Regions from separate parts of the Brevibacillus sp. TJ4 genome, predicted to be linked through region 4. Evidence: a T-box and tRNA genes for the amino acid it is inferred to sense, from the RefSeq annotation. Region 4 holds a T-box; the other regions hold tRNA genes.

Region 1 (4,919 bases), 1.8 Mb from region 4:
AGCGAGGAACAAGGTGCCCGTACCGCAAACCGACACAGGTAGGCGAGGAGAGAATCCTAAGGTGCGCGGGATAACTCTTGCTAAGGAACTCGGCAAAATGGCCCCGTAACTTCGGGAGAAGGGGCGCCCCGGTAGGGTGAGGGTCCCCGCCCGACGCGAGCGTAAGCTGGTGTCGGGCGGGCTGAGCCCGAGGGGGCCGCAGTGAAAAGGCCCAAGCGACTGTTTAGCAAAAACACAGGTCTCTGCGAAGCCGCAAGGCGAAGTATAGGGGCTGACGCCTGCCCGGTGCTGGAAGGTTAAGGGGATGGGTTAGCGCAAGCGAAGCTTTGAACCGAAGCCCCAGTAAACGGCGGCCGTAACTATAACGGTCCTAAGGTAGCGAAATTCCTTGTCGGGTAAGTTCCGACCCGCACGAAAGGCGTAACGACTTGGGCGCTGTCTCGGCAAGAGACCCGGTGAAATCATAATACCTGTGAAGATGCAGGTTACCCGCGACAAGACGGAAAGACCCCATGGAGCTTTACTGTAGCCTGGTATTGGAACTTTGTGCATCATGTACAGGATAGGTGGGAAGCTTTGAAGCAGGGGCGCCAGCCTCTGTGGAGCTGTCGGTGGGATACCACCCTTGATGTACGGAGTTTCTAACTCGTCGCCCTTATCGGGCGAGAGGACCATGCCAGGTGGGCAGTTTGACTGGGGCGGTCGCCTCCCAAAAGGTAACGGAGGCGCCCAAAGGTTCCCTCAGAATGGTCGGAAATCATTCGTAGAGTGTAAAGGCAGAAGGGAGCTTGACTGCGAGACCTACAAGTCGAGCAGGGACGAAAGTCGGGCTTAGTGATCCGGTGGTTCCGCATGGAAGGGCCATCGCTCAACGGATAAAAGCTACCCTGGGGATAACAGGCTTATCTCCCCCAAGAGTCCACATCGACGGGGAGGTTTGGCACCTCGATGTCGGCTCATCGCATCCTGGGGCTGAAGTAGGTCCCAAGGGTTGGGCTGTTCGCCCATTAAAGCGGTACGCGAGCTGGGTTCAGAACGTCGTGAGACAGTTCGGTCCCTATCTGTCGCGGGCGCAGGAAGTTTGAGGAGAGCTGTCCTTAGTACGAGAGGACCGGGATGGACGCACCGCTGGTGCACCAGTTGTCACGCCAGTGGCACAGCTGGGTAGCTATGTGCGGAAGGGATAAGCGCTGAAAGCATCTAAGCGTGAAGCCCCCTCCAAGATGAGACTTCCCACAGCGCAAGCTGGTAAGACCCCTCAAAGACGATGAGGTTGATAGGTTCGGTGTGGAAGCGCGGCAACGCGTGGAGCTGACGAATACTAATCGGTCGAGGACTTATCCACTCACAATCCACAGCATGCATGCAGATCCAGTTTTGAAGGATACAATCCTACTACATATTGCAATGTTCCTCGGTAGCTCAGTTGGTAGAGCAATCGGCTGTTAACCGATCGGTCGGCGGTTCGAGTCCGTCCCGAGGAGCCACGCTCCTGTAGCTCAGTCGGTAGAGCGTTTCCATGGTAAGGAAGAGGTCGCAGGTTCGATTCCTGTCGGGAGCACCATTTTACCTCATAAAAGAAACATATGGCCCGTTGGTGAAGCGGTTTAACACAGCAGCCTTTCACGCTGTCATACAGGGGTTCGAATCCCCTACGGGTCACCATAAAATACCCCACAAAGTGAAATGGATGCGTTGTAGCAACATCGACTCCTTTGCGGGGGCCCCAACAATATTTTGGGGTGTCTGGAGGCTTAGCTCAGCTGGGAGAGCATCTGCCTTACAAGCAGAGGGTCGGCGGTTCGATCCCGTCAGCCTCCACCATATCCTTGTACATGAACGAGTGCGCTAGGAAGTGGATCATATCGTCGCGGGATGGAGCAGCTCGGTAGCTCGTCGGGCTCATAACCCGAAGGTCGCAGGTTCAAATCCTGCTCCCGCAACCAATAATCTTTCTGTACTGCGTCGAATTGGCATCTTGTTCAGAAAGGAAGGTAGTACCCGTAGGGTGCAACCAATAGTCTTTCTGTACTGCGTCGATTTGGCAACCCCATCGGGCGCAACCAAATGTTTTGGAGCTGTGGTGAAGTTGGAGTTCACGCCGGTCTGTCACACCGGAGGTCGCGGGTTCGAGTCCCGTCAGCTCCGCCATTTTCATGGGAGGACAGCAGTTTTCTCATCGATGAAGGTTTAGTACGAGTGAAAAACATTGATTTTTCACAAGTAACCTGCTAGTATAAATAAGTACGCCGGTGTAGCTCAATTGGTAGAGCACCTGACTTGTAATCAGGGGGTTGTGGGTTCGATTCCTATCGCCGGCACCACTCATCTTGGGGAGATAGCGAAGTGGCTAAACGCGGCAGACTGTAAATCTGCTCCCTCTGGGTTCGGCGGTTCGAATCCGTCTCTCCCCACCATGTATGAGAGCCATTAGCTCAGTTGGTAGAGCATCTGACTTTTAATCAGAGGGTCGAAGGTTCGAGTCCTTCATGGCTCACCAGTTTATCCCTCTGGGATGCTTGGAAACATACACATATGCGGTCGTGGCGGAATTGGCAGACGCGCTAGATTCAGGTTCTAGTGGTGGCAACACCGTGGAGGTTCAAGTCCTCTCGACCGCACCAAATCTTACAGTACATTATGTGCGGACGTAGCTCAATTGGTAGAGCGTCGCCTTGCCAAGGCGAAGGTCGCGGGTTCGAGACCCGTCGTCCGCTCCATATGTCATTTCAGGGTCTCTCACCCGTACCGGGTTTACCCTTGAAGTGAATACAGTGGGGAAGTTGCTCGGGTACTTCCGATCTGGCCATCCAAAGAGAAATTTCGTGGAAGCAGCGCCAGGGAAGCGAGACCCGTCGTCCGCTCCATTATATATGTGCCCTTAGCTCAGCTGGATAGAGCGTTTGACTACGAATCAAAAGGTCGGGAGTTCGAATCTCTCAGGGCACGCCATTTTCCCCCATTCTTGTTATCGGTACAAACCGGTCACAGAGGGTCAATACAATAGTCGGGAAGTAGCTCAGCTTGGTAGAGTACTTGGCTTGGGACCAAGGGGTCGCAGGTTCGAATCCTGTCTTCCCGACCATGATTTGCCCATCAGGAATGTCCAGATTGCCGGGGTGGCGGAATGGGCAGACGCAACAGACTTAAAATCTGTCGGGAGTTTCTCCCGTACCGGTTCAAGTCCGGTCCTCGGCACCAAACATTTGCACATGCGGGTGTAGTTCAATGGTAGAACCCCAGCCTTCCAAGCTGGTCGCGTGGGTTCGATTCCCATCACCCGCTCCATCGAAAAGAGATAGCAGCCACGTGCTTGCTATCTCTTTTTCTATGCCCAAAAACTGTGACGGATCAAGCAATGGTATCCCGTTTGCCCCCGCTCATGGGTCTCGCCATAACGAAAAGCTGCTGACACAAGCACGTTGATTATCAGCAAAAAAAGAAAACCACGGCCATCTCCGTACGAGCATACAGAGCGGACGCGGTTGTAGAAAAACGTCGAAAAAAAGAGATTGTTTTTGTTAGTAGAAACATATGTTTTCCTGTAAAGTAGAAACAGGATCATCTTACCCACAAGGGGAAACGATTCTCTTGCGTAGCCTCCTGAATTGCCAGGGGGCGTTTTTTCGTGTGTGTTTACGCTCCGTCGATCGGCAGCGAGACAAGAAAACGGGTACGTGACTCATTGGACTCGCAATGGATCGTACCGTTGTGTTTTTCGATAATGTTTTGGCAGATCGCCAGTCCGATGCCTGTCCCATTTTGTTTGGTCGTAAAAAAGGGTTGAAACAGGTTTTCGACGATCTCCGGGGGAATCATCTCGCCGTTGTTTTCCACGCTGATCGTAAGGGAATTGCCTGACATGGTGGAAGAGACCCGAATGAACTTGTCGGAGCGGTTCTGGACCGCGTCCATCGCATTGCTGAGCAGGTTGACCAGGACTTGTTTCAAGCCCTCTTCGTAGCAGGAAAGGGTACAGGGGTGAATCTGTTTTTCGAATCGTATATTTTCCCCCAGGATGCGGGGTGTGATGAGCAATTCCACTTCTTCCAGCAGCTTTTCCATTTGCACCTGCTTGAAAACTTCATCGAGAATCGGTTTCTTGGAAAAGCTGAGGAAACCTGTCAACTGACGATGCAGGTTTTCAAACTCGTGCATGACCACCTGGATGTAGGATTGCAGTTTTTCCTGCTCACGGGTGGATTCACCGATCAACTTGAGGAATCCTTCGATCGCACAAAGCGGATTTCGCAGTTCATGTGCCATGTTGGCAGCGATTTTGCCCAGCATGGTCAGCTTGTCGTTGTGCAGATAGGTGATGGTTTCTTCTTTTTGTACCAGTTCGCGGTTCATCATTTGCTCAAAATGGTAAACGGCCCAAAAAATGCTTTCATCCATGGCCTTCCCCAGCTTCGATTCGATGTAGTGCAGCTCGCCGCGGGTAAGCGAAAAAGCCTGCAACTCAGGCTGAAGGACACGCCAAAACACATTCCGGTGCAATTGATAGGTACGCAGAATGGAGGAGAAGGGAAACTCTTGTGAACGCAGCCATTCCCCGAGATCAATCGCCCATGCCTGCATATCCAAGGTGATGTCCTCCACAAGGCAGCGAGCCAGAAGGACGGTTCGTTTTTCCGCAAAGTCACGGGGGATCGGTACCGCGATCTCCATGCTATGCTCAATTTCTTCCAGCCACAACTTGGTTATCGTTGATACCAGGTTTAAAATTTTTTGCGAAATAGTTGGAAAGGTCAGTTTCACAGACTCCACCATTTGTCATCCACCCCAACTAAAATCGTAATGGATAGAGGGCAGGAAAAACAAGGTAATTTTCTCCTAAATTCGCAATAAAATGTTTTTTATGGTACTTTTTATCGGCAAATTTCGTCGAAAATCGCCTTTTTTCGGAAAAAAATATG
Region 2 (4,919 bases), 500 kb from region 4:
GTTGCTGTCATCAAGGATGACAACTTCTTCTGGAGTTGACCTTGGTAAAATCACGTCCAGAATGGAGTCCAGAGAAAAGGTGGCCCTTTTTTTCTGTGAGCGGAAGTAATCAGTTACAGCGTTTCTAACAATCGCAAACAACCAAACTTCAAAATTGGACTTTTGTGGCGAGTAGCTGTTGTATTTTGAAATCACTACTTCAAATACATGACTGCAAATCTCTTCCGCATCATAGTGGTTATTGATACGGTAGCAAATATATTTGTAGACACGGCTATAGTACGCATCGTAGATCGCTGTAAATTTTTCTTCTGACATGATCCCTTTTTGAAGATCACGAATATTGCTGTGGCTGATTCCTGTATTCACATTAGAAACCTCCAACTATTTCCCCTCCCCTCACTTGCTAAGATGCAACTAACAAGACAAATTGCGCAATTTGCTGTGGTTGTATGAGCCTCACATTAGTTAATACGGAAATTGAATCATTTTATTAACAAATTGGTTTTTATTTTCGCTTGGAAATAGTCAGCTTAACGAAATCATCGTAAGCGATGAAACACACTTCTTGGATCGGAGAAAGGTCGCAAGGGCGGGATTCCACACCGTGATGCTCGTAAACGTGGTCGTAGAGAAGAGGACGAAAGGAAGGAGAAACGTAGGCGCGGCATTTGCAAGGAACAGGTCCGCATTGTTGTAGCGTATGGGCGAAATGACAATATCACCAGACCGGCTCACTTGGAGTACAGTTCCAATATTTATTCAGCCAATACAATGAATGAAGATATAAAAAAATAAAAAAAGCCCATTAGAATTCTATCTAATGGACTGTTTGTTGTTAATATGGTGCCGGTAGAGGGACTTGAACCCCCACGGTTTCCCTCACGATTTTGAGTCGCGCGCGTCTGCCAATTCCGCCATACCGGCCTATTCAGATGGAGGAGGCACCCGGATTCGAACCGGGGATAAGGGTTTTGCAGACCCGTGCCTTACCCCTTGGCTATGCCTCCATAGATACATGTAAAAGATGGAGCGGACGACGGGTCTCGCTTCGCTGGCGTCTCTTCCTCGAGATCCCTCTTGGAAAAGCCAGATCAGAAGTACCCGTGCACTTACCCGCTTATTCACTTCAGGGTAAACCCGGTACGGGTGAGAGACCCTGTGAATACTTATGGAGCGGACGACGGGTCTCGAACCCGCGACCTTCGCCTTGGCAAGGCGACGCTCTACCAATTGAGCTACGTCCGCATAAATGGCTGGGGCACTAGGATTCGAACCTAGGCATGACGGAGTCAAAGTCCGTTGCCTTACCGCTTGGCTATGCCCCAATAGAGTTAATAATGGGGCGATCGATGGGACTTGAACCCACGAATGCCGGAGCCACAATCCGGTGCGTTAACCACTTCGCCACGACCGCCATGGTAAATGCCTATCCAAAAGTGGCAGGGGCAGTAGGAATCGAACCCACACCAAAGGTTTTGGAGACCTTCGTTCTACCGTTAAACTATGCCCCTGTACATGGTGGCTCGGGACGGAATCGAACCGCCGACACGAGGATTTTCAGTCCTCTGCTCTACCGACTGAGCTACCGAGCCTCATATAAATACCGCCATTGCAGAAAAGAAATGGCGGAGCTGACGGGACTCGAACCCGCGACCTCCGGTGTGACAGACCGGCGTGAACTCCAACTTCACCACAGCTCCAGATGTTTTTGGAAATTTCGCTATTAAGACAACAGTGCATCTGCACGACGCAGTACAGAAAGAGTATTGGTTGCACCCTGCGGGTACTACCTTCCTTTCTGAACAATGATGCCTAATCGACGTAGTACAGAAAGAGTATTGGTTGCGGGAGCAGGATTTGAACCTGCGACCTTCGGGTTATGAGCCCGACGAGCTACCGAGCTGCTCCATCCCGCGACGATATGATCCACTTCCCAGTGCACTCGTTCGTGTACAAGGATATGGTGGAGGCTGACGGGATCGAACCGCCGACCCTCTGCTTGTAAGGCAGATGCTCTCCCAGCTGAGCTAAGCCTCCCAAACAGAATGTGGTTGGGAATCCCCACAAAGGAACTTTCCACTCGCTTTGTGGGGAGGTATGGTGACCCGTAGGGGATTCGAACCCCTGTATGACAGCGTGAAAGGCTGCTGTGTTAAACCGCTTCACCAACGGGCCATATGGCGGATGGAGTGGGATTTGAACCCACGAGACGAGTTATCCCCGTCTACACGATTTCCAATCGTGCTCCTTCGGCCTCTCGGACATCCATCCATAACTATGGCTCCTCGGGACGGACTCGAACCGCCGACCGATCGGTTAACAGCCGATTGCTCTACCAACTGAGCTACCGAGGAACAAGGAAGGATTATTCCTTCAAAACTGGATCTGCATGCATGCTGTAGATTGTGTGTGGATAAGTCCTCGACCGATTAGTATTCGTCAGCTCCACGCGTTGCCGCGCTTCCACACCGAACCTATCAACCTCATCGTCTTTGAGGGGTCTTACCAGCTTGCGCTGTGGGAAGTCTCATCTTGGAGGGGGCTTCACGCTTAGATGCTTTCAGCGCTTATCCCTTCCGCACATAGCTACCCAGCTGTGCCACTGGCGTGACAACTGGTGCACCAGCGGTGCGTCCATCCCGGTCCTCTCGTACTAAGGACAGCTCTCCTCAAACTTCCTGCGCCCGCGACAGATAGGGACCGAACTGTCTCACGACGTTCTGAACCCAGCTCGCGTACCGCTTTAATGGGCGAACAGCCCAACCCTTGGGACCTACTTCAGCCCCAGGATGCGATGAGCCGACATCGAGGTGCCAAACCTCCCCGTCGATGTGGACTCTTGGGGGAGATAAGCCTGTTATCCCCAGGGTAGCTTTTATCCGTTGAGCGATGGCCCTTCCATGCGGAACCACCGGATCACTAAGCCCGACTTTCGTCCCTGCTCGACTTGTAGGTCTCGCAGTCAAGCTCCCTTCTGCCTTTACACTCTACGAATGATTTCCGACCATTCTGAGGGAACCTTTGGGCGCCTCCGTTACCTTTTGGGAGGCGACCGCCCCAGTCAAACTGCCCACCTGGCATGGTCCTCTCGCCCGATAAGGGCGACGAGTTAGAAACTCCGTACATCAAGGGTGGTATCCCACCGACAGCTCCACAGAGGCTGGCGCCCCTGCTTCAAAGCTTCCCACCTATCCTGTACATGATGCACAAAGTTCCAATACCAGGCTACAGTAAAGCTCCATGGGGTCTTTCCGTCTTGTCGCGGGTAACCTGCATCTTCACAGGTATTATGATTTCACCGGGTCTCTTGCCGAGACAGCGCCCAAGTCGTTACGCCTTTCGTGCGGGTCGGAACTTACCCGACAAGGAATTTCGCTACCTTAGGACCGTTATAGTTACGGCCGCCGTTTACTGGGGCTTCGGTTCAAAGCTTCGCTTGCGCTAACCCATCCCCTTAACCTTCCAGCACCGGGCAGGCGTCAGCCCCTATACTTCGCCTTGCGGCTTCGCAGAGACCTGTGTTTTTGCTAAACAGTCGCTTGGGCCTTTTCACTGCGGCCCCCTCGGGCTCAGCCCGCCCGACACCAGCTTACGCTCGCGTCGGGCGGGGACCCTCACCCTACCGGGGCGCCCCTTCTCCCGAAGTTACGGGGCCATTTTGCCGAGTTCCTTAGCAAGAGTTATCCCGCGCACCTTAGGATTCTCTCCTCGCCTACCTGTGTCGGTTTGCGGTACGGGCACCTTGTTCCTCGCTAGACGCTTTTCTTGGCAGTGTGAAATCAGGGACTTCGGTACTTGAATTTCCCTCGCCATCACAGCTTGTGCTTGACAGTGTGCGGATTTGCCTACACACCACACTTGCTGCTTGGACGGCCATCCAGTAGGCCGCTCACCCTATCCTCCTGCGTCACGCCATTGCTCAAACGGTACAGAGGTGGTACAGGAATATCAACCTGTTGTCCATCGCCTACGCCTTTCGGCCTCAGCTTAGGTCCCGACTAACCCTGGGAGGACGAGCCTTCCCCAGGAAACCTTAGGCTTTCGGTGGACAAGATTCTCACTTGTCTTTTCGCTACTTACACCGGCATTCTCACTTCCAAGCGCTCCACCGCTCCTTCCGGTACGGCTTCACCGCTGCTTGGAACGCTCCCCTACCCAGTCCGTAAGGACTGCCATAGCTTCGGTGATACGTTTAGCCCCGTTACATTTTCCGCGCAGAGTCACTCGACCAGTGAGCTATTACGCACTCTTTAAATGGTGGCTGCTTCTAAGCCAACATCCTGGTTGTCTGGGCAACTCCACATCGTTTCCCACTTAACGTATACTTGGGGACCTTAGCTGATGGTCTGGGCTGTTTCCCTTTTGACGATGGATCTTAGCACTCACCGTCTGACTCCCGGACATAAGTCATTGGCATTCGGAGTTTGACTGAGTTCGGTAACCCGATGAGGGCCCCTAGCCCAATCAGTGCTCTACCTCCAAGACTCTTCATTCCGAGGCTAGCCCTAAAGCTATTTCGGGGAGAACCAGCTATCTCCGAGTTCGATTGGAATTTCACCGCTAGCCACACCTCATCCCCGCACTTTTCAACGTGCGTGGGTTCGGGCCTCCAGTAGGTGTTACCCTACCTTCACCCTGGACATGGCTAGATCACACGGTTTCGGGTCTACGGCAACGTACTCTCGCCCTATTCAGACTCGCTTTCGCTGCGGCTCCGTCTCTTCGACTTAACCTCGCACGCTACCGTAACTCGCCGGTTCATTCTACAAAAGGCACGCCGTCACACATTGATCGTGCTCCGACTATTTGTAAGCACACGGTTTCAGGTACTATTTCACTCCCCTCCCGGGGTGCTTTTCACCTTTCCCTCACGGTACTGGTTCACTATCGGTCGCTAGGGAGTATTTAGCCTTAGC
Region 3 (4,919 bases), 1.2 Mb from region 4:
CTCGCTCAAGGAAGAGAACGGAATGACCATGATGATCGTCAGCCATGACGTGGGCGTGATGACACAGTGGGTGAACAAAGTCGCCTGCGTGCAGCAGAAAATCCACTTCCACGGAACGGCACATGAGTTTGAACACAATCACGAACACATTTTGCAGCAAATGTACGGTGGGTCGATGAAGCTTTTGTCGCATCACCACTGAGCTGGCAAAGTGAAAAGAGGGAGAATAGAGCATGCTTGCGGATTGGTGGCAGTATGATTTTTTGCGTTATACCTTGTTTTCCGGCGTGTTGATCGGGCTGATCTGTCCGATTCTCGGGACGTTTTTGATCGTCCGCCGGCTGTCGATGATGGCGGATGGCCTGTCCCACGTGACGCTTTCCGGGGTGGCGGCGGGGATGGTCCTGTCGAAAAAGGTGGCTTTGTTTTCAGCGGTAAATCCGCTGTTTTTCGGGATGTTGTTCTCTGTCATCGGGTCGCTGTTTATCGAACGGCTGCGCAAAGTGTTTCGCTCGCACCAGGATTTGGCCATTCCGATTATTCTCTCCACCGGGTTGGGGCTGTTTACGGTTTTGATCAGTATCGCGCAGGGCTTCAACGCTGACTTGTACTCGTATTTGTTCGGCAAAATCGTCACGGTGACCAAGGAAGATTTGTACGCGCTGATCGGGGTTTCCCTGGTCGTGCTCGGTACGGTATTCTTGATCTACAAGGAGCTGTTCGCCGTCTCATTTGACGAGGAGTTCGCCCGTGTGTCAGGTGTATCGCGACGGGTGATCAATCTCTGGTTTATGGTGCTGGTTGCTCTGACGATTGCAGCTTCCATGCGCATCGTAGGGGTGCTGCTGATCTCCGCGCTGATTACGCTGCCCGTCGCAGCCAGTTTGCAAATCTCCGGCAGCTTTCGCCAGACCATTCTGTTCTCCATTTTGTTTGCCGAAATCTCTGTGCTGGGCGGCCTGTATTTTGCCTATCTGTTTGATTGGGCATCTGGTGGTACAATTGTATTGATGGCGGTTTTGATTTTGCTGGTGGTATTGGCTGTGAAGAAGCTGCGAGCCCTCTTCCGCTGACATCCGACACAAGCAAAGGACAAATAGGGAAGGAGTGTACAGCGATGAAAGTCGAGGAAGCACTGCAAATCCTGAAAGAGCATGGATACAAATACACGGGCAAGCGAGAGGAACTGATTCGCATTTTCGCGGACGAGAAGCGCTACCTTTCGGCCAAGGATATCATGGAGCGGATCAAGGAGCTGTATCCGGCTCTTAGTCTGGATACGGTTTACCGCAACATTGCCACTTTTGTGGATTTGGGAATTCTGGAAGAGACGGAGCTGGACGGCGAGGGGAAATTCCGTCTGGCCTGCTCGGCGGATGGGCATCACCATCATCATGTGATTTGTACGGTGTGCGGAAAGACTTCGTCGTTGCCTGGTTGTCCGATGAATGTGATGGCCTCGGTTCCCGATGATTTTGAAGTGACAGGTCATAAATTTGAAGTGTACGGAAAATGCAAGGAGTGCGTGGATCACGCAAATGCGTAGAGCGGGGTGTCTGTAGAGCTTCACAGATTCTTGGCTCGAATACGTGAAAATGGTGAGGGGCTGCTTTTCATGCTGGTAGTCATGGATATAGGGAATTCCAATATAGTCATGGGGTTGTACGAGGGAGACGAGCTTCGCCAGCACTGGCGTTTTGCTACCGATCGAAACAAGACGGAAGACGAGTACGGGATGCTGGTCAAAAGCCTGTTTGAAAGTGCGGGATTGGCGTTTCATCAGGTCAAAGGCGTGATCCTCTCTTCGGTCGTGCCGCCTCTGAACCATACGATTGAACGGATGTGCATGAAGTATTTGCAGCAAAAGGCGCTGGTGGTCGGACCGGGGGTCAAGACCGGGCTGAATATCAAGTATGAGTACCCCCGTGAAGTAGGCTCCGACCGGATCGTCAATGCCGTCGCCGCCCTCCACGAATACGGTGGGCCGCTGATCGTCGTCGATTTTGGAACGGCTACTACGTTTTGCTATGTTGATGGTCGCGGGCAGTACATGGGCGGGGCGATTGCGCCGGGGATCGGGATTTCCACGGAAGCACTGGTCAGCCGTGCGGACAAACTGCCCCGCATCGAGATCGCCAAACCGGCACACGTAGTCGGGCGCAATACGATTGCCGCGATGCAAGCGGGCATATATTACGGATTTGTGGGTCAGGTGGAAGGGATTGTCCGCCGTATCGCGGCCGAGGCTGGTACCGAGCCGAAGGTTGTCGCGACGGGCGGCCTGGCCAAGCTGGTCGCGAGTGAAACGCCGTGCATCCACGTCGTGGACCCGCACCTGACCCTCAAAGGGCTGCGCCTCATTTTTGAACGGAATCAATAAGAATACATGTGCGGGGACATGGTGAGATACGGATGTCGTGGTCTGGGAGCGGGTGCAGACTGCGGCATTTTTATTTGTTTGCAAAACACGAGCTCAGGCTCATTTGGATTCAGATTGTCGATTGAACCGCTTTCAACATAGCCGCGTTTTTTGCACAGCTTTTGCATCGGCGTATTGGTCAGCGATGTAGAGAGAAACAGCTTTTCTGTCGGGCACATCTCCTCTAGCCGCTGCAATAGCGCATCGCCAAGTCCCATACGGCGGTAGAACGGGTGAATGACGAGCAGAGAGAGGAAGGTTTGCCGGAAGAAGGATTGGTCTATGACAGCATAGCCGGTCACGTCGTTGTCAAATGCGATCGTGTAGCAATGGCCGCTGTCAATCGCTTGGGATAGTTGCGGGGCGCGACTGGTGTCGCCGGTGACCATCGCATCGATGCGGAGGATGGCTTCTTTGTCGGAAGAGACGGCTTGGCGAAATGGAAACACGGTTCTCGCATCCTTTCTATGGAGAGATTTGCATTACTCGTTTGCGGGGACGATCGGGTATACTAAAGAACGTCGCAGACAGGGCGGGCAAAAGCACACCTAGTAAGTCCTATGCGAGGAATGGCGAGAATAGCCCTGTTCTTTGATAGTTGGCGGGAGCAGTTTGTGCTGGCTGGAAGGATTTTGGTGGCGATTTTTTACCGTTTGATGTTGACATTGCAAGGTTGGCGCGATAAAATGGCTATTGTCGCTGTTGAACAAATGTTCTACACGAGTGAAAATTTTTAAGTCGAGAAAAAATGTGTTGATTTTTGATTTGAGCTGTGATAGAATTTTGATTCTGTAAGAGAGTTGTGCAAACGCATTGTTGACAAGTTACGGATGGATGTCCGAGCGGCCGAAGGAGCACGATTGGAAATCGTGTAGGCGGGGATAACTCGTCTCGTGGGTTCAAATCCCACTCCATCCGCCATATCTTCCTTTTTACATAGTGGCCCGTTGGTGAAGCGGTTTAACACAGCAGCCTTTCACGCTGTCATACAGGGGTTCGAATCCCCTACGGGTCACCATAAAATACCCCGCAAAGTGAAGTGGATGCGTTGTAGCAACACCGAGCACTTTGCGGGGGCCCCAACAACATTTTGGGGCATGTGGAGGCTTAGCTCAGCTGGGAGAGCATCTGCCTTACAAGCAGAGGGTCGGCGGTTCGATCCCGTCAGCCTCCACCATATGGATACCGCGAGACAAGGTCAGCTGGATTGACCACTCGTTCGTCCACATCGTCGCGGGATGGAGCAGTTCGGTAGCTCGTCGGGCTCATAACCCGAAGGTCGCAGGTTCAAATCCTGCTCCCGCAACCAATTTTCTTTCTGTACTACGTCGATTAAGCAGCATTGTTCAGAAAGGAAGGTAGTACCCGTAGGGTGCAACCAAAATTACTTTGGAGCTGTGGTGAAGTTGGAGTTCACGCCGGTCTGTCACACCGGAGGTCGCGGGTTCGAGTCCCGTCAGCTCCGCCATCTTCAATCTATGTTGAGTGGCGTTGAAAAATGATACGAGCCATTAGCTCAGTTGGTAGAGCATCTGACTTTTAATCAGAGGGTCGAAGGTTCGAGTCCTTCATGGCTCACCAGTTTTTAAATGCGGTCGTGGCGGAATTGGCAGACGCGCTAGATTCAGGTTCTAGTGGTGGCAACACCGTGGAGGTTCAAGTCCTCTCGACCGCACCAAAAAACCTTGAGAGCGGAAGCGCTATTCGTAGCGAATTCTGTGTGCTTTTCGGGGTCTTACAACAAATGTCATGCGGACGTAGCTCAATTGGTAGAGCGTCGCCTTGCCAAGGCGAAGGTCGCGGGTTCGAGACCCGTCGTCCGCTCCATAAAGTATTCGCAGGGTCTCTCACCCGTACCGGGTTTACCCTTGATGCGAATACAGCGGAGAAAGTGCATGGGTACTACCGATCTGGCTTTCCAAGGAAGAATTCCGAGGAGGAAGCGCCAGGGAAGCAAGACCCGTCGTCCGCTCCATGATACATGTGCCCTTAGCTCAGCTGGATAGAGCGTTTGACTACGAATCAAAAGGTCGGGAGTTCGAATCTCTCAGGGCACGCTTTTCTTTTTTCATAAGCAAAGTTCACATAGCGAATGAATCTATCGCAGCAGCTTTCGGTATACTACGGGAAGTGGCTCAGCTTGGTAGAGCGCTTGGTTCGGGACCAAGAGGTCGCAGGTTCAAATCCTGTCTTCCCGACCATTGTTTTGTAATCACATAGGCCGGTATGGCGGAATTGGCAGACGCGCGCGACTCAAAATCGTGAGGGAAACCGTGGGGGTTCAAGTCCCTCTACCGGCACCATTTATTTGCGGGTGTAGTTCAATGGTAGAACCCCAGCCTTCCAAGCTGGTCGCGTGGGTTCGATTCCCATCACCCGCTCCATTTTTGCGGAGGGATACCGAAGTGGTCATAACGGGGCGGTCTTGAAAACCGTTAGGCGGCAACGTCACGGGGGTTCGAATCCCTCTCCCTCCGCCATTTCATGTTACATTATGGCG
Region 4 (4,919 bases):
TCGTCGCTGCCGTACAGCGGCAACTTGGCCATTTCGATGTACCAGTCGCAAAGGTCATCCCAGATGAAGTTGTACAGGATACGCCCTACTTCGCCGTACTCAAACGCCTCAGACAGACGCGTGACATCCGCGATCGTCGCCTGCAAGCGGGAGAGAATCCACTTGTCTGGCGTGGACAGCTCACCGGAAAGGTCGATGTCCTCGTAACGGAACCCGACCAGGTTCATCAAGGCAAAGCGGGAAGCGTTCCAGATTTTGTTGGCAAAGTTGCGGTTGGCCTCTACCTTTTCCCAGTAGAAGCGCAGGTCGTTCCCCGGCGAGTTGCCCGTCGCCAGTGTAAAACGCAGCGCGTCGGCGCCGTATTTCTCGATGACTTCCATCGGGTCTACCCCGTTGCCCAGCGACTTGGACATCTTGCGTCCCTGGGAATCGCGGATGATCCCGTGGATCAATACGTTTTCAAACGGACTTTTACCCGTAAACTCCAAGCCGTTAAACATCATGCGCGCGACCCAGAAGAAAATGATGTCGTATCCGGTAACGAGCACATTCGTCGGATAGAAATACTTGACGTCTTCCGTCTCTTCCGGCCAGCCCAGCGTCGCGAACGGCCAAAGTCCCGACGAGAACCACGTGTCGAGCACGTCGTTGTCCTGTTGCAGGTTGTGGCTGTGGCACGAAGAGCACTCGCTCACATCCGTACGGGATACGATCGTCTCGCCGCAATCCTGGCAATACCAGGCGGGAATCCGATGACCCCACCACAACTGGCGGGAAATGCACCAGTCGCGAATGTTTTCCAGCCAGCGCAAGTAGTTGTTTTTGAAGCGCTCAGGCACAAATTTGACGCTCTCTTCACTGGCGGCATTGGCCAAGGCCTGGTCGGCCAGCGGCTGCATGTTGACGAACCACTGTGTGGACAGGTACGGCTCGACGACAGCGTCGCTGCGCTCGCTGTGACCTACCTGGTGAATATGCTCCTCGATTTTGAACATGACGCCCTGCTCGCTCAAATCCTTGATAATCTGCTTGCGGCAGGCGAAACGGTCGAGTCCCTTGTACGGTCCCGCCTGGTCGTTCATCGTACCGGTCTCGTCCATGACGACGATTTGCGGCAGGTTGTGGCGCAAGCCCAGCTCGAAGTCATTGGGATCGTGCGCCGGAGTGATTTTTACCGCGCCGGAGCCAAACTCGGGGTCGACGTAATCGTCTGCAACGATCGGGATTTCCCGGTCCACGATCGGCACGATCACTGTCTTGCCGACGAGGTGCTTGTAGCGCTCATCCTCGGGATGTACCGCTACGGCCGTATCGCCCAGCATCGTCTCGGGACGGGTAGTCGCGACTTCGATGTAGCCGGTTCCGTCTTTGAGCGGATAGCGCATGTGGTGCAAAGCGCCTTTGACTTCCTTGTAGATGACCTCGATGTCGGAGAGAGCTGTGCGCGCTGCCGGGTCCCAGTTGATGATCCGGTTGGCGCGGTATATCAGTCCTTTTTCGTACAAGCGGACAAACACGTCGCGCACTGCCTGTGAAAAGCCTTCGTCCATCGTAAAGCGCTCACGCGAGTAGTCCAGCGCAAGGCCGAGCTTTTCCCACTGTTCACGGATGTGTCCGGCGTAGATGTGCTTCCACTCCCACACTTTTTCGATGAACTTCTCTCGGCCCAGATCGTAGCGGGTCACGCCTTCTTCCCGCAGCGTCGCCTCGACACGGGACTGTGTGGCGATCCCGGCGTGGTCCATCCCCGGCAAAAACAGGGTGCTGTAGCCTTGCATCCGCTTCGTCCGGGTGATGATGTCCTGCAAAGTCGTGTCCAGGGCGTGGCCCAGGTGCAGTTTTCCGGTTACGTTGGGAGGGGGAATCACGATGGTGAACGGCTTTTTGTTCGGATCGCGTTCTGCCTTGAAAAACCCCTTTTCCATCCAGTACGGATACCATTTGCTCTCTGCTGCTTTGGGATCGTAGTTTTTCGGCAGCAATTGGTCAATATCGGTCGTCGGTTGGCTCGACATAATTCTTCCTCCTTCAAGGTAGGTAAAAATAAAAAAACCCTTCATCCAAAGGACGAAAGGATCATTTCGCGGTACCACCTTTGTTAACACACGTCATGCCTTATCAAGACATCTGGCAACGTGTGTCCACTCTGGCGCGGTAACGGCCGCAAACCGCTTCCGGCTAATCACGAATGGTTCACCGGAACAACTCCCGGGCGACCTTCCGCCAGTCCACACAATGGAGAATCTCGCAGCAATTGATTCTCCTCTCTGCTAAGGCTTCCTGGCGTACTCTTCCCGTTCATCGTTGATTTTGATATGTAACTGACAGTCATACAGTATTATATACAACAATACCTTTTTGCGTCAAACCCGCCTTACTCCGCCTTTACCACGTTGATTCCCAATGCCTGCGTGAAGCCGAGAACCTCCAAAATGTCGAGAATCTCTTCGCGCACATTGACAATCTCCACTTGTTTTCCCTGCGCCAAGAGCTTCTTGGTCGTGAAAAACAAACCCCCGATCCCCGACGAATCAACAAAGGAAACATCCTGGAAATCTACCGTAACGGCATCATTACGCTCCCCGTATTGTTTCAAAAGCTCACCCGCGTGCTCGCCAACTGCCATGTCCAGTTCCCCGCGAAGAAGCAGCCGGGCCTGTCCATTCTTCTCTGTAGCGTGGTAATCCATATATTCAAACTCCTCTCGGTATCGTTTCATGCGCAGCAATACTTAGTTGTCCCTTTCCCTGAAATCTCCAAGGATAAACCTGCCATTAGCAGGAAAAGAACGATTCTATTGCACCGGAACGATACATTCCAATATCAGCTTGGTACCCGCCGGCGAACTTCCCAGATACAGGCGATCGCAATACTGAAGCATGACGTGGAAGCCTGCACCGAGCGACTGCTGCGTCGAATATCCCGGCAAGAGCGTGGCCCGTGGCAAATCCTCAAGCAGTATGCCCTGGCCGCTGTCGTGAATGACCGCCCTGCACATTTTCTGGTCGTCCGTGACATACAGCATGACAGAACCGCCGTTGCCATGCTTGATCGTGTTTGACGCTGCTTCGTTGACGGCCACCAGGTACTGGAACAGCCGCTTCTCCGCCATTTGCACCGGCGCCAATGCCGCACGCAGCGCCTTGCGCAGCCGGGCCAAATCCTCCGGGGCGCGCAGTTCCATCGTCAGCCGCACCTTGCCTTCGCGCAGCAGCACGTACAATTCCTCGTCGTTTAGCAGAAGCAGCTTGTTTTTCGTGACAAGACCGAACAGATCGCGGTACATCTCCCATTCGCGCCGCTTTCGCTTGCGCTCCTCGGCAATCACGGCTGTCACGTCGATCAGCGCGATGCCGCAAGTCTGGTCTGGCAATGGAGATACGAACAGGTCGTATATGTTTGCACCGTGTGCAGAAACCACTTGCTCGCGAATGCGAGCGCCAGAGATCTCCGCCTCCTGCAGCAGGCGCTCCATTTCCCGCTCGACGTCCGGACTGACGCGATTGGTTCCCAGCGGTCGGACTTTTTGCTGGTCATACAGATAGAGAAACACCGTGTCGATCTGGCGCAAAAGAGACAGCTTTTGCAGCTCCTTTTTGATCAGGCGGATCCGTTCATCATCGCGATTCTTCCAATCTGTCAAAAGATCGGAGAGATCGAGCTCGCTTTTCATCAGCCAGGTGTGAAACTCCTCCAGCAACAGCCTGTCCAGCACTTCTTCCCGTCGCAGTACCTTTTCGATGTCCATGACGTAGAAAGGATCATCTGCGAAGAGGCGCATCCCGCTGCCGATAATCCGGAAATCGTCGGACAGCTCGACTTCGAACCGCTCATTGAGCGGCACGCTCTTGCTGTACAGACCGATTGCCGTGCGGCTCACAGAGACAAGCTCCGCGTCGCAGCTTTCCTTGCTCTTCAGAAGGTTTACGCGTACACGGCGAGGCGGTATCACCTTTCGCGCATTATCGCCTGCGTCCAGCGCATCCAGACAAAGGTCACAAGCGGGATTGTTTGGACACTGTTCACATAGTATCACGGCCCTCCTCCTTTCCTGCATCACCGATCATGCGCGTCTTGCTGACCGCGGACATGCTTTTTCTTTTTTTCCACTTGCTGTCTGTCCATCGCAAACTGTAAACAGTTTGGCTTCAACAGCATCATATACCATGATGCGCATCGTTACAATTCATTGAGGTGTTTCGCTTCTATTTACCATCTGCAAACAGGGCATGGGGATGATGGCGCTCGCACTTGCCTAAGCTGATCCGCATATGCTGGAACGAGGTGATCTAGCAATGAACTTTCGCTGGAAGTTTCATCCCACGTTTTTGCGGATCAAATTTGCCTGCAAACAGATTTTATTTCCATTGATTGTGTTTCAGTTTATTCGCACGGTGATCTTCCCTACCTCGTTTGATGTCGTGCTGCTGGGGATCCTCGCCCTGCTCTACGTAGCCATTGTGCTCGACTGGCTGTAAGCACGGACAAAAAAAAAAATACGCCTCAGCGGTGAGACGTAATCGCTAAAATGCCTTCCGCAGCCAGCGTTGCAGCCGGATCAAGCGGTCCATGTTTTTTTCCAGACGCCTGACTGACTGCAGTTCCGTCCACGCTCGGCGATTGACGTAGTACGCATCGATATCGCGCATCACTTTTTCCGGATAAGTAAGAAAGGCAGCCAGCAATTCAATTTCGTCCGGACGAAGCGGAAAAATCGAGGCGTATTTGTGAAATAGTTGGGAAGCTCCCCCTGGATCGCCGGCCAGCTGAAAGTAGGTGCGGTAAAACAGCGTCAGGTCGCGAACCGGGGTGTCAAAAACAGCCCTGTCAAAATTAATCAGCCGCGCTGACCCGGTGTAATCAGGAACGATATGAGCCGGATGCGGGTATCCGTGGATCAGGGAGAGACGAAAATACGC

Evidence for each region. A T-box is a leader RNA that pairs with one kind of tRNA and senses whether it is charged. The one in region 4 lies ahead of ACAF76_RS14785 (valine--tRNA ligase), so its partner is inferred to be a tRNA-Val.
Region 1: it encodes a tRNA-Val, which carries the amino acid that the T-box ahead of ACAF76_RS14785 (valine--tRNA ligase) is inferred to sense. The anticodon was not compared.
Region 2: it encodes a tRNA-Val, which carries the amino acid that the T-box ahead of ACAF76_RS14785 (valine--tRNA ligase) is inferred to sense. The anticodon was not compared.
Region 3: it encodes a tRNA-Val, which carries the amino acid that the T-box ahead of ACAF76_RS14785 (valine--tRNA ligase) is inferred to sense. The anticodon was not compared.

What each region holds. Positions count from the first base shown of each region.
Region 1 is NZ_CP185865.1:1,220,182-1,225,100, forward strand. It holds rRNA gene ACAF76_RS05675 (23S ribosomal RNA) at 1-1,345, shown strand, start outside; tRNA gene ACAF76_RS05680 (tRNA-Asn) at 1,412-1,487, shown strand; tRNA gene ACAF76_RS05685 (tRNA-Thr) at 1,489-1,564, shown strand; tRNA gene ACAF76_RS05690 (tRNA-Glu) at 1,589-1,665, shown strand; tRNA gene ACAF76_RS05695 (tRNA-Val) at 1,749-1,824, shown strand; tRNA gene ACAF76_RS05700 (tRNA-Met) at 1,870-1,946, shown strand; tRNA gene ACAF76_RS05705 (tRNA-Asp) at 2,075-2,151, shown strand; tRNA gene ACAF76_RS05710 (tRNA-Thr) at 2,249-2,324, shown strand; tRNA gene ACAF76_RS05715 (tRNA-Tyr) at 2,333-2,417, shown strand; tRNA gene ACAF76_RS05720 (tRNA-Lys) at 2,425-2,500, shown strand; tRNA gene ACAF76_RS05725 (tRNA-Leu) at 2,538-2,624, shown strand; tRNA gene ACAF76_RS05730 (tRNA-Gly) at 2,645-2,720, shown strand; tRNA gene ACAF76_RS05735 (tRNA-Arg) at 2,876-2,952, shown strand; tRNA gene ACAF76_RS05740 (tRNA-Pro) at 3,009-3,085, shown strand; tRNA gene ACAF76_RS05745 (tRNA-Leu) at 3,114-3,201, shown strand; tRNA gene ACAF76_RS05750 (tRNA-Gly) at 3,215-3,288, shown strand; gene ACAF76_RS05755 (sensor histidine kinase) at 3,637-4,773, opposite strand.
Region 2 is NZ_CP185865.1:3,499,886-3,504,804, forward strand. It holds gene ACAF76_RS17090 (sigma-70 family RNA polymerase sigma factor) at 1-369, opposite strand, end outside; tRNA gene ACAF76_RS17095 (tRNA-Leu) at 845-927, opposite strand; tRNA gene ACAF76_RS17100 (tRNA-Cys) at 937-1,010, opposite strand; tRNA gene ACAF76_RS17105 (tRNA-Gly) at 1,173-1,248, opposite strand; tRNA gene ACAF76_RS17110 (tRNA-Gln) at 1,254-1,328, opposite strand; tRNA gene ACAF76_RS17115 (tRNA-His) at 1,342-1,417, opposite strand; tRNA gene ACAF76_RS17120 (tRNA-Trp) at 1,441-1,514, opposite strand; tRNA gene ACAF76_RS17125 (tRNA-Phe) at 1,520-1,595, opposite strand; tRNA gene ACAF76_RS17130 (tRNA-Asp) at 1,627-1,703, opposite strand; tRNA gene ACAF76_RS17135 (tRNA-Met) at 1,843-1,919, opposite strand; tRNA gene ACAF76_RS17140 (tRNA-Val) at 1,965-2,040, opposite strand; tRNA gene ACAF76_RS17145 (tRNA-Glu) at 2,102-2,178, opposite strand; tRNA gene ACAF76_RS17150 (tRNA-Ser) at 2,182-2,274, opposite strand; tRNA gene ACAF76_RS17155 (tRNA-Asn) at 2,282-2,357, opposite strand; rRNA gene ACAF76_RS17160 (23S ribosomal RNA) at 2,413-4,919, opposite strand, start outside.
Region 3 is NZ_CP185865.1:4,234,908-4,239,826, reverse strand. It holds gene ACAF76_RS20975 (metal ABC transporter ATP-binding protein) at 1-202, shown strand, start outside; gene ACAF76_RS20970 (metal ABC transporter permease) at 234-1,073, shown strand; gene ACAF76_RS20965 (Fur family transcriptional regulator) at 1,118-1,546, shown strand; gene ACAF76_RS20960 (type III pantothenate kinase) at 1,616-2,380, shown strand; gene ACAF76_RS20955 (GNAT family N-acetyltransferase) at 2,374-2,868, opposite strand; tRNA gene ACAF76_RS20950 (tRNA-Ser) at 3,248-3,340, shown strand; tRNA gene ACAF76_RS20945 (tRNA-Glu) at 3,361-3,437, shown strand; tRNA gene ACAF76_RS20940 (tRNA-Val) at 3,521-3,596, shown strand; tRNA gene ACAF76_RS20935 (tRNA-Met) at 3,652-3,728, shown strand; tRNA gene ACAF76_RS20930 (tRNA-Asp) at 3,811-3,887, shown strand; tRNA gene ACAF76_RS20925 (tRNA-Lys) at 3,925-4,000, shown strand; tRNA gene ACAF76_RS20920 (tRNA-Leu) at 4,011-4,097, shown strand; tRNA gene ACAF76_RS20915 (tRNA-Gly) at 4,171-4,246, shown strand; tRNA gene ACAF76_RS20910 (tRNA-Arg) at 4,403-4,476, shown strand; tRNA gene ACAF76_RS20905 (tRNA-Pro) at 4,544-4,620, shown strand; tRNA gene ACAF76_RS20900 (tRNA-Leu) at 4,640-4,722, shown strand; tRNA gene ACAF76_RS20895 (tRNA-Gly) at 4,730-4,803, shown strand; tRNA gene ACAF76_RS20890 (tRNA-Ser) at 4,811-4,899, shown strand; tRNA gene ACAF76_RS20885 (tRNA-Met) at 4,916-4,919, shown strand, end outside.
Region 4 is NZ_CP185865.1:2,999,087-3,004,005, forward strand. It holds gene ACAF76_RS14785 (valine--tRNA ligase) at 1-2,015, opposite strand, end outside; T-box leader at 2,061-2,311, opposite strand; gene ACAF76_RS14790 (STAS domain-containing protein) at 2,375-2,689, opposite strand; gene ACAF76_RS14795 (ATP-binding protein) at 2,795-4,036, opposite strand; gene ACAF76_RS14800 (hypothetical protein) at 4,296-4,478, shown strand; gene ACAF76_RS14805 (hypothetical protein) at 4,524-4,919, opposite strand, start outside.